One region of the Eikenella exigua genome, then DNA from elsewhere that is predicted to be linked to it. Evidence: riboswitches for the same ligand, from Rfam matches in the RefSeq annotation. Region 1 holds a riboswitch; the other holds the start of a gene.
The links. Region 1 has a riboswitch for thiamine pyrophosphate ahead of cytX (putative hydroxymethylpyrimidine transporter CytX). Riboswitches for the same ligand answer to the same signal wherever they lie in the genome.
Positions count from the first base shown of each region.

Region 1 (5,275 bases):
ACCGCCCGCCGGGTAGACCGCTCCACCCGCTTCACCCGCTAAAGGCCTGCATCATGAATATGCCCATCATGCCCAAATGGCACAGCGACGACGGCAGCATCGTATCGTGCACCGAAAAAGTGAAAGTGATGCAGGAAAACATGCAAGAGCTCTACCAGCTCGCACAAGACACCTTCGAAGACGCCCTGCTGATGGGCTGCAGCGAAAAACAAGTGCGCGAATTCCTGCAAGATTTGGTACGCAGCGTGCATAACCCGTATAACTAATGCAGGCGGTATCTGCCGATTAAGGAAAGGCTACCTGAAAATTTCAGGTAGCCTTTTCTATATGCTGTATGTGGTCGGTATGAGCGATGGCAGCACTGTGGTAGATGGTTTGTCTAGATTGTCAGTAAACAATTGCCGTACCGAATACTGGTCAGGCAGCACGCTATTTATTTTTCAGGTAGCCTCAAGCGTATGGAAGGCTACCTGAAAATTGCCAGCCTAGATAAAACAGCACGGTATTAAATCGGGCATAACCGCTATATAATCAAATCATTTCCACACACGCCGAAACCGATTATGGATTTAACCAACCATTTCCTCATCGCCATGCCCGATATGCAGGATAATTTCTTTGCCGAAAGCGTGGTGTATGTTTGCTCCTATTCCGCCGAAGGCTGCATGGGCGTGATTATCAACAAGCCCTCGCCGCTGCCGCTGCGGCAGATTCTGTCTGCCCAGCAGCACGCCGAGCCGCAGCATTTGTTTGACGACTATATCTTCTTGGGCGGCCCGGTGCAGGTAGATCGCGGGTTTGTGCTGCACAGCCCGGCGGGCAACTGGATGAGCAGCATCATCGTGGGCGACAACCTTGCGCTCACCTCCTCCGGCGACATCCTTCCCCATCTGCACGACGAACAAAGCGTGAAGCAGGCCATGCTGTTTATGGGCTACACCGGCTGGAGTGCCGGCCAGCTCGAGCGCGAGCTGGCAGAAAACAGCTGGCTCACCGTGCCGGCCAGCGAACACATCATATTCGGCATGCCGCACGAGCAGCGCTACCACGCTGCCATGTCGCTGCTTAATATTGCACCCGAACAACTCATCCGAACCGGCGGCCATGCTTAATATCCCACACGGCACCACGCTGGCCTTCGATTTCGGCGAAACCCGCATCGGCGTGGCGCAGGGCGACGCCGAAGTGGGCATTGCCCACCCGCTGGCCACCATCAGCGGCGAGGGCAACGACAAAAAATTCGCCGCCATTGCCGCCCTGGTGGCCGAATGGCGGCCGGTGCAATTCGTGGTGGGGCTGCCGCTTTCCACCGACGGCGGCGAACACGAAATGACCCGTTTGGCTCGCAAGTTCGGCCACCGCCTCAACGGCCGCTTCGGCCTGCCCGTGTATTGGGCAGACGAGCGGCTCACCTCGCTCTATGCCACCGAGCTCCTCAATCAAACCGGCCTACGTGGCCGCAAACAAAAGCCCGTGCTCGACCAAGTGGCCGCACAGGCGATTTTGCAGGGCTTCTTTGAAGGCGGCTGGGTGGAAGAGTTTCACGGTTGATGGCATGAAGAAATGCTACCTGAAAACGGGAATAAGGTTTCAGGTAGCCTTTTTGGCAACGGGTGGGCAAATCTTTGCAGCAGTGCGCTGCCCGCAGCCATCTGGTTGGAACTATCCCCACTCCAATAAAAGGATGAAAACATGAAACTAAAATTATGGCCGGCCATATTGATGCTGTTGCCCGCGGTGGCTCTGGCCAAGCCTGCCCCGCGCGGCGAAGAAATCGTTTATTTCAGCGCACCGCCGGCAGGTTTTGAAATCGGTTATCGGGCTTCCCAGGGCGGACAGACGATTGTGGAGCTGGTGCCACGAGGGCAGACAGTACAGAACTGGGAGCGGATGGTTACCCTGCAAACCTTCGCCGGCTCCGCCCGCTCGGTAAGTGATTTTCGCCGTGCGGTGTCGGACGGTTGGCGGCGCGCCTGCCCGGGCGGCAATACAATCAATCTGAGCGAGGGGCAGGAAAACGGCTATCCCTTCGCTTTTTGGCAAATGACTTGCGAGCGCAACCCGCAAAGCGGCAGGCCGGAATATACTTGGATAAAAGCGATGCGGGGCGAACGTGCGCTTTATGTGGCGCAATACGCCTTCCGTCACTTGCCGAGCCGGGCGGATCTGACCGATGCGGCACGCCGACTGCGCGGCATGTCGCTGTGCGATACGCGGCCGGGCAGGGCGCGCCAGCATCCTTGCGGCCGTCGTTAGGAGTATGAAAAGGCTACCTGAAAGCTCACTATATCCGCTTTCAGGTAGCCTTTAAGCTGAATGCTGCTGTATGCTTGTCGGGCAGGGAACTGTCTGTATGGCAAAGCTAAACTACGGTGATGTGGTAAGAGTTGGCTGAAGTTTTTCAGGTAGCCTGTGGGGGAAAGGGGCTACCTGAAAACATATGGGCTGCTTCTCGACAGTTCTGAAGCTAAATAGCAATCTGCTCCAATTACTCCATTTCGTTATCATGCTTCCCATTCGGATTTGTAGGTGTGTGGAACCGAAACGACTGGGTGTGGAAACATTTTGCCGGTGGAATCATTTAACCATTTGGTGTGTCGGCTACCTTTGCTGCGGCAGCTTGAAAAAACAGGGCGGCGGGGTATAATCGCGCCCAATTAGTCGGGGTGCTGCTTTGGGCGGCTGAGAGGATACCCGTTGTACCTGATCCGGTTAGCACCGGCGTAGGGAACTATCAGGCAGAGGATGCGGGCGGCGTGTGCTGTTCGGGTTGCTTTGCCCCATCCGGAACGGATGGTTTCTTCTCTGCTTTGCTCTGCTCCCCCGGCTTGGTGTGCCGGGTTTTTTTGTGCGCATTTGATACGCGGCTCGGTGGAGTAGTTTTTCACAATATAGAGGAAACAGTTTGATGGAACAGCAGGCAGATAAACTTTCGGTTACCGCTTCGGCGGTGATTTGGTTTGGGGCGGCGGTGTCGGTGGCGGAAATTCTCACCGGCATGCTGTTTGCGCCGTTGGGTTGGCGCATGGGCCTTTTGGCAGTGGCTATTGGCCATGTGATCGGCGGGGTGCTGTTTTATCTGGCCGGGCTGATTGGGGCGCAAACGGGTCGCAGTGCGATGGAAACGGTACAGCTTTCCTTCGGCCGTCGCGGCTCGCTGCTGTTTTCGGCGGCCAACGTGGTGCAGCTGGTGGGCTGGACAGCGATTATGATTTTTACCGGGGCGCAGGCTGCGGTGGCGCTCACGGCGGGCTGGAGCGGCGCGCAGATAGGCTGGAGCGTAATTATCGGTGCGCTGATTTTGCTGTGGCTGCGTATTGGGATGCGGAATTTCAGCAAAATCAATTTTGTGTCGATGGGCACGCTGTTTGCGTTGACGCTGTGGCTGAGTGTTCAGGTAGCCTCCGGTGAGCCGGCGGCAGCCGGGCAGGCAGATGCGGAAGCGATGAGTTTCGGGCTGGCGGTGGAGCTGGCGGCGGTGATGCCGCTGTCGTGGCTGCCGCTGGTGTCGGACTACACACGCCGTGCAGCCAAGACGCGGGTGGCCACGCTTTCGGCTACGTTGGCTTATTTCTGCACCAGCTCGTGGATGTATGCCATCGGGTTGGCCGCGGCGCTGTTTGCCGGCCAGAGCGAAATCGCGCCGATGCTGCAATATGCCGGGCTGGGCGCGGCCGGGATTTTGGTGGTGGTGTTGTCTACGGTGAGCACGACGTTTTTGGATGCGTATTCGGCCGGGGTGAGCTTCCACAGCATCAGCAGCCGTTTTGGTGAAGTGGCGGTGGCAGCGGCGGTTACGTTGCTGGGCACGCTGCTGGCGCTGGTGTTTGATGTGAGCCGCTTTGAAGGGTTTTTGTATTTTATCGGCTCGGTGTTTGCACCGATGATTGCGGTGCAGATTGCGGATTATTTTGTGCTGAAACGCAAGCCGGCTTCGGGGGAAGTGGATTGGGTGAGCCTAGCATTGTGGCTGGCGGGTTTTGTGTTCTACCGCCTGATGCTGCAATGGCAGCCGCCGCTGGGCACCACGCTGCCGGTGATTGCGGCCACGTTTGCGCTGACGCTGCTGGTGCGTAAGTTGCTGCCGGCATCGGACGGGGCGGCAGTACATGAAAGTTGAGTAGCACCAAGAGCAAAAGGCTACCTGAAAATTTTCAGGTAGCCTTTCGTTTTGTTGTAGATGGAGGAAAGCCTGTTCCCCATCATTTTTCAGGTAGCCGCTATCCGAAGGCTACCTGAAATTTTTGGCGGGGATCAGCCATTAAATACGGGCAGGATATTGGCACGGCTGAGGATTTGGGCGGCTACGTTGGCCAGCCCGAAGAAGAACACCCAAGCCATCAGCCATTTCCCGCCGTACACGCGGTAGCCTTTGCCTTCGCCGAATTTTTTGCGGCAGGCGTAGAGCAGCAGGGCGGGCACGAATGCCGTCCACACGGTGGCGGCAAAGCCGACGTAGCTGATGGCGAGCACGAAGCCGGTGGGGAACAGCAGGCAGGCAACGAGCGGAGGCAGGAAGGTGAGGGCGGCGGCTTTGCTGCGGCCGGCGCGGCTGGTGCCGAAGCCGAACAGGTCGGTGAGGTAGTCGAGCAGGCCGAGGGTTACGCCGAGGAAGGAGGAGGCGATGGCCATGTAGGAAAACAGGGAGAGCACGCGCACCAGCCCGCTGCCAGCCACTTGGGCGAGGGCGGCGAGCAGGGCGGCCACGTTGTCTTGCGCGGCAATCACGGGGCCGAACTGGCTGCGCGGCAGGTTGCCTTGCACGGCGAACTGCCAGAGGGCGTAGATTACCAGCGCCACCAAGGTACCGAGCCAGAGCGAGCGGGCCACTTTTTTGGCGTCGCCCCGGAAGTAGTCGAACAGGCCGGACACGTTGCCGTGGAAGCCGAAGGAGGCGAGGCAGACGGGCAGGGCGGTGCCGAGATAGATCCAGTAGCTGCCGTTTTCGCTGCCGGCAGTATCGAATAATATGGCGGGCTGGGCGGAAAGGAGCAGGCCGCCGTTGGCCCAGAGGAAGGTCATAATCATGCCGCCGATGAGGATGGTGGTGCCGCGGTCTACCCAAAAGGTGGACCACCATACGCAACCGGCGAAGATGAGGGCAAACACAATCTGCCCTACCCATAGCGGCGCTTGGAGGGCTTGGGCAGTGAGGTTGCCGCCGGTGAAGATGTAGGCGTAGGTAAGCAGGTAGAGCACGAAGGCCACGGAAAGGCCGGTGATGATGCTCCAGCCGCGGCCGAGCAGGTCTTTAACGATGGTGTCGAAGTTGGCG
Region 1 covers NZ_CP038018.1:1,158,135-1,163,409, reverse strand. Annotated here, with positions in the region: gene EZJ17_RS06035 (C40 family peptidase) at 1-42, shown strand, start outside; gene EZJ17_RS06030 (hypothetical protein) at 54-266, shown strand; gene EZJ17_RS06025 (YqgE/AlgH family protein) at 564-1,112, shown strand; gene ruvX (Holliday junction resolvase RuvX) at 1,105-1,551, shown strand; gene EZJ17_RS06015 (hypothetical protein) at 1,693-2,256, shown strand; TPP riboswitch at 2,653-2,747, shown strand; gene cytX (putative hydroxymethylpyrimidine transporter CytX) at 2,909-4,120, shown strand; gene EZJ17_RS06005 (aromatic amino acid transporter) at 4,255-5,275, opposite strand, start outside.

Region 2 (5,275 bases), 700 kb from region 1:
GTCATTTCCACGGCCTTAATCAGGTCTTCGCGTTTTTCCACCACGCGCATACCACGCCCGCCGCCGCCGCCGGAAGCTTTGATGATCACGGGGTAGCCCACGCGCTCGGCAGTTTTCAGGATTTCGTCGGGGTCGTCGGAAAGTGCGCCGTCCGAGCCGGGCACGCAGGGCACGCCGGATTCGAGCATGGCTTTTTTGGCAGACACTTTGTCGCCCATCAGGCGGATGGTATCGGCACGCGGGCCGATGAAGATGAAGCCGGATTCTTCCACCTGCTCGGCAAAGCGGTCGTTTTCAGCCAGGAAGCCGTAGCCGGGGTGGATGGCGTCGGCGCCGGTTACTTCGGCGGCGGCAATGATGGAGGGAATGTGCAGATAGCTCTGCGCAGAGGGGGCGGGGCCGATGCAGACAGATTCGTCGGCCAGCTTAACGTGCAGGCTGTCGTTGTCGGCAGTGGAATGCACGGCCACGGTGGCGATGCCCATTTCGCGGCAGGCGCGCAATACGCGCAGGGCGATTTCGCCACGGTTGGCGATGAGGACTTTTTTCAGCATAATCTTTGCCTTATGGTTTTCAGGTAGCCTTTATGCCGCAGCAGGAGGCTACCTGAAAAATTATTCGATGATAAACAGCGGCTCGCCAAACTCTACCGGCTGGCCGTTTTCCACCAGAATTTCTTTCACCACGCCGCTGCGTTCGGCTTCGATTTCGTTCATCAGCTTCATGGCTTCGATGATGCATAAGGTGTCGCCGGCGTTCACGCTCTGGCCCACTTCCACAAACACCGGCGCGTTCGGGCCGGGGGCGCGGTAGAAAGTGCCCACCATGGGCGAGGTTTGCGCTTTGCTCAAATCGCGGGCGGGTGCGGCAGGCGCGCCTGCGGCTGCAACGGGCGCGGCAGCGGCCACGGCGGGAGCCGGAGCGGCGGCCACAGCAGGCGCGGCGGCATACACGGGCTGCGGCGCGGCCAGCGAGCGGGTAATGCGCACTTTTTCTTCGCCTTCGGTTACTTCAATCTCGGCAATGCCGGATTCTTCCACCAAGTCGATGAGTTTTTTGAGTTTGCGTAAATCCATAATGAGAGGTCCTTTTAAGGGATTCGGAGCCGGGCTTTAGCCGGCCTGTTTTTGTTGCAAGTATTCAATGGCGAAATCCAGCGCGGCAGAGTAGCCGTGTGCGCCCAGCCCGCAAATCACGCCCTGCGCCAAATCGGAAAAATAAGAATGGCGGCGGAAGGGCTCGCGGGCGTACACGTTGGAGAGGTGGACTTCAATAAAGGGTTTGCCGGCGGCGGCGAGCGCATCGCGCAGGGCGACACTGGTGTGGGTGTAGGCTGCCGGGTTGATGATGATAAAGGCGGTATGGTCGGCCATGGCCGCCTGGGCACGCTCCACCAGCACGGCTTCGGCATTGCTCTGCACGGCTTCAAAGGCAAAACCGGCAGCTTCGGCGCGCGCCTGCAGGCCGGCATTGATGTCGGCAAGGGTGGTGCGGCCGTAGATTTCCGGTTCGCGCTGCCCCAAAAGATTGAGGTTGGGGCCGTGCATAACGAGGATGGCGGGTTTCATGCTGGAGGGCAGTTTAAATTCGGTTGAAATGAATAATTGCGCCTGAAAACGCAGTTTGCTGCTAGCGGGCAAGATGTACATTTTCGGCGATAGTGGGGGAAATGTCCAGTTTTTGTATTTATCTGTATGGAAACGGCAGGATTTGTTAAGCAGCAGCTTCAACCGTATTTAAAGCGGCGAAGGCTACCTGAAAACGCAGCGCAGCTAAGTTTCTGCGAAGCTAAACTTCCAGGTAGCCTTCTGTGCCCTTTGCCAGGCAAGTATTTATTTCTTGTCGTGCTGTCTCAGAATTTGATAGAGCTGGTCTTTCAAATGCAGCTTCTGTTTTTTCAGAACTTCCACTTCGTCCAAATTGCCGGTAACCGGGTTTTTAACCATATTGGCGATTTTTTCGTCCAGCTCGTTGTGTTCGTCAAACAGGCGGGCAAAGCGCTTGTCGGATTGTTTGAGCTGGCTGATGAGGTCGCGGTATTCGGGGAACATTGTTTTCTCGCTTTCGAGTGGGCAAGGGTTGAACAAACTTTTTATCTTGACTGTACTTTATCATAGCCGGCGGGAAAAATCGAACGGCTCCTGCTTTTATTCGCCTTATAATGAAACCCTCCAAATTATTGCATTGCCGCCATGCCTGAAATCGAAAGCCACCCCTTCCCCGCCCTACTGCCGCCGGATGCCACCGTGATGATGATGGGCACCTTCCCGCCCAAGGCCGACAAACACGCCATGCTGTTTCATTATCCCAATTTCATCAACGATATGTGGCGCGTATACGGACTCGTGTTCTTTAATGATGCCGCGCATTTCCAAAAAATAGGCGAAAAGGCATTTGATGCGGAAAAAATCAAAGCCTTCCTGCGCGAGCGCGGTATCGCTTCCTGCCCCACCGTGCTCAAGGCCGTGCGCGAGCAAGACAATGCCTCCGACAAATTCCTACGCGTGGTGAAAACCGTGGATTTGCCCGCCGTGCTCGCCCAGCTGCCGTGCTGCCGCCATATATGCGCCACCGGCGGCAAGGCCACCGAAGTGCTGCTCTCCCTGCTGCCCGATGCGCCGAAAATGCCGAAAACCGGCGAAACGCTGCCCTGCACTTTGGCCGGACGGAATTTCACCCTCACCCGCCTGCCCTCCACCTCGCGGGCGTATCCGCTGAGTTTGCAGAAAAAGGCAGCGGCATACCGGGCGTTTTTCGAGATGGCTAGGTTGGTGTAGTTTTCAGGTAGCCTTTAAAAGTGGCTTGAGGCTACCTGAAAATTTGAAAGATTCGGCACTTCAAATGGCTGCGTACAACCCCGCCCCACTCAAACGTGCTGCAGAAAACCATATCGTGAAATTCACCATTCACTGTACTAATGCAAGGCGGCCAAACGCAAACAGCATGAACAATACGGCTAGGCACGCCCCGCCGTAGCAGCGAATTAGGAATTCCACTATAATCCGCCCCCTTGAGTCGGGGTGCTGCCTTGCGCGGCTGAGAACATACCCGTTGCACCTGAACCGGTTAATGCCGGCGGAGGGAACTCATGGCCGGTTTGGGCGAGATACTGCCCGGTTTGATTGGCTGCAGGCGGCAGAGCAGATTCTGCCGCGGCAACGTGATGATGCGCTCCGATTTATCGGGGCGTTTTTTGTTGCCTGTTGTCCTGAGCATGGCATGCAATCTTCGCCCGTAAGCAACTGTGTTTTCGCAGTAAATATTTTTCAGGTAGCCTTCCGCCAGCGGCAGCGGGCTGTTGCAAGAGGATTAAACCATGCGTTTCCGTATTTGGCAGGCAGACGGCCTGCCGCACCCTTATATGATGCTGTTTTTGGCACCGGCGTTTTGGGCCACGAGCAATGTGGCGGGCAAGCTGGGCAAGGCTTGGCTTTCGCCTTATGAGTTTACGTTTTGGCGCTGGGTGCTGGCGGCCTTGCTGCTTTCGTGGCTGTTCCGCGCGCGGATTCGGGAGGATTTGCCTGTGCTCAAGCCGCGTGCGTTGTGGCTGTTGCTGGTGGGCGGCAGCGGGTTCGCTGTTTAATATCGTACTCTACAGCGCGTTTGCGCGCGGGGCGGAGGTGGTGAATGTATCGATTATCACGGCGCTGATTCCGGTGATGGTGTTGCTCGCGGAAGTGCTGTTTTGGCGTACGCGGGCACATTGGCTGCAATGGCTGGGGGTGGGGCTGTCGTTTGCGGGCGTGGTGTGGGTGGTGGGCCGGGGCAATCCGGCCGCGCTGCTGGAAACGGGTTTGTCGCAAGGAGATGCGTTGGCGTTGGTGACTTCTTTGATTTATGCGGGCTATTCGCTGGCGTTGCGCGCTGCACCGAAGGTACATTGGGCGAGCCTGCTGTAGGCTATGTGTGTGGCGGCGGTAGTGGTGAGTGCGCCGTTTTATGTGTGGGAAGGGGTGGAGAGAGGCTTCCGGCTGCCGCCGTGGCAGGCTTGGCTGCTGCTGCTTTATGTTTCTGTGTTTATCGCGATTTTGTCCAAGCTGTTTTATATGGAAAGCGTGATTGCGATTGGCGCGGGGCGGGCGGCGCTCACGATGAATCTGCTGCCGGTGTTCGGTGCGCTGGTGGGCGCGGCGGCCTTCCCAGACGAGCGTTTGGGCGGCTATGTGCTCACAGCCTTGGTCTTGGTGGCAGCAGGGATTGCGGCTTCCGAATGGGGCGCAGCGAAAAAACGGGCTTTGGAAAGCGTGGAATAGTGGCAGCCGTACACTCAAAGACACGATGAACGAAGCCATGCTAGAATGAACCACCCGCATGGACGACATGACACCGAAGTCAAAGCACAGATGCAGGAAGCGATTGGGCGGCAACCCAATGTGGCCATGGCCTGTGTGGGTGGCAGCAACAACGCCATCGGCCTGTTTCCCGTATACTGGAAGCAGTATACGCCTCATCGGTGTGCTGCACGGTTTCCGCAGCTATTAATTGCGGGACGACAACAGCCAAGTGCTCGGCACGCATTCCGTTTCCGCCAGCATCAACTATCCCAGCATCAACTCGGAATACCGCCCTTTGGCCAACATCAGCCGCGTGGAATACACGGCAAGCTGAAAGCGGGCGTGAAAAATTCCGCGACAGAGTAAAACGCCAGTGGCTGGAAAATTATTCAAAGCCGAACTCAAAACACGCGGATTCCAGGTAGCCTCATACGACAGGGAAAGCAGGCATTTCTCCATATCGAAAAATATAGTGGTTCAGCAAAAATCAGAGCGAGGCGGCAAGCCGCAGATAGTACAAGTAGTACAACAAAACGAGCCAACGCTGCACTAGTTTAAATTTAACTCACTATAATGTTATCCACTATATAATTTTGTTTAATCATACTTTCAGGAAACGCCATGTCTGCTTCACGTATGCTTGCCGCTGCCGTATCCGCCGCCCTGCTGCTGAACCTGGGCGGCTGCGCCAACAGTTCCGCCTTGCAATACACCACCTCCCAAGCACAAAACACAGCACGGGTTTACTACGGTGAAGTGCTGTCGGTAACACCCACCACCATACGTGGCGAAGACAACCCGCTGCTCACCACTGCCGGCTCTCTGCTGGGCGGCATCGGCGGCAGTAATTTCGGCGAAGGCCGGGGTAAAGCGGTGAGCGCAATTTTGGGCGCGATTGTAGGTGGCTTGGGCACGCAGTCGCTCACACGCGGACTCGACAGCCAGCGCGGCTATGAAATCGTGGTGCAGCTCGAAGGCTCGCACGATGCAATTTCTGTGGT
Region 2 covers NZ_CP038018.1:1,859,259-1,864,533, reverse strand. Annotated here, with positions in the region: gene accC (acetyl-CoA carboxylase biotin carboxylase subunit) at 1-554, opposite strand, end outside; gene accB (acetyl-CoA carboxylase biotin carboxyl carrier protein) at 615-1,076, opposite strand; gene aroQ (type II 3-dehydroquinate dehydratase) at 1,113-1,568, opposite strand; gene EZJ17_RS09480 (HP1242/YdcH family protein) at 1,833-2,051, opposite strand; gene EZJ17_RS09475 (uracil-DNA glycosylase family protein) at 2,193-2,777, shown strand; TPP riboswitch at 3,007-3,101, shown strand; gene EZJ17_RS10455 (EamA family transporter) at 3,317-3,583, shown strand; gene EZJ17_RS10450 (EamA family transporter) at 3,624-3,899, shown strand; gene EZJ17_RS10905 (EamA family transporter) at 3,903-4,253, shown strand; partial or broken gene EZJ17_RS10710 (tryptophan synthase subunit beta) at 4,249-4,605, shown strand; gene EZJ17_RS09465 (outer membrane lipoprotein) at 4,896-5,275, shown strand, end outside.
Region 2: linked by a shared signal. The riboswitch ahead of EZJ17_RS10455 (EamA family transporter) and the one ahead of cytX (putative hydroxymethylpyrimidine transporter CytX) in region 1 are both predicted to bind thiamine pyrophosphate.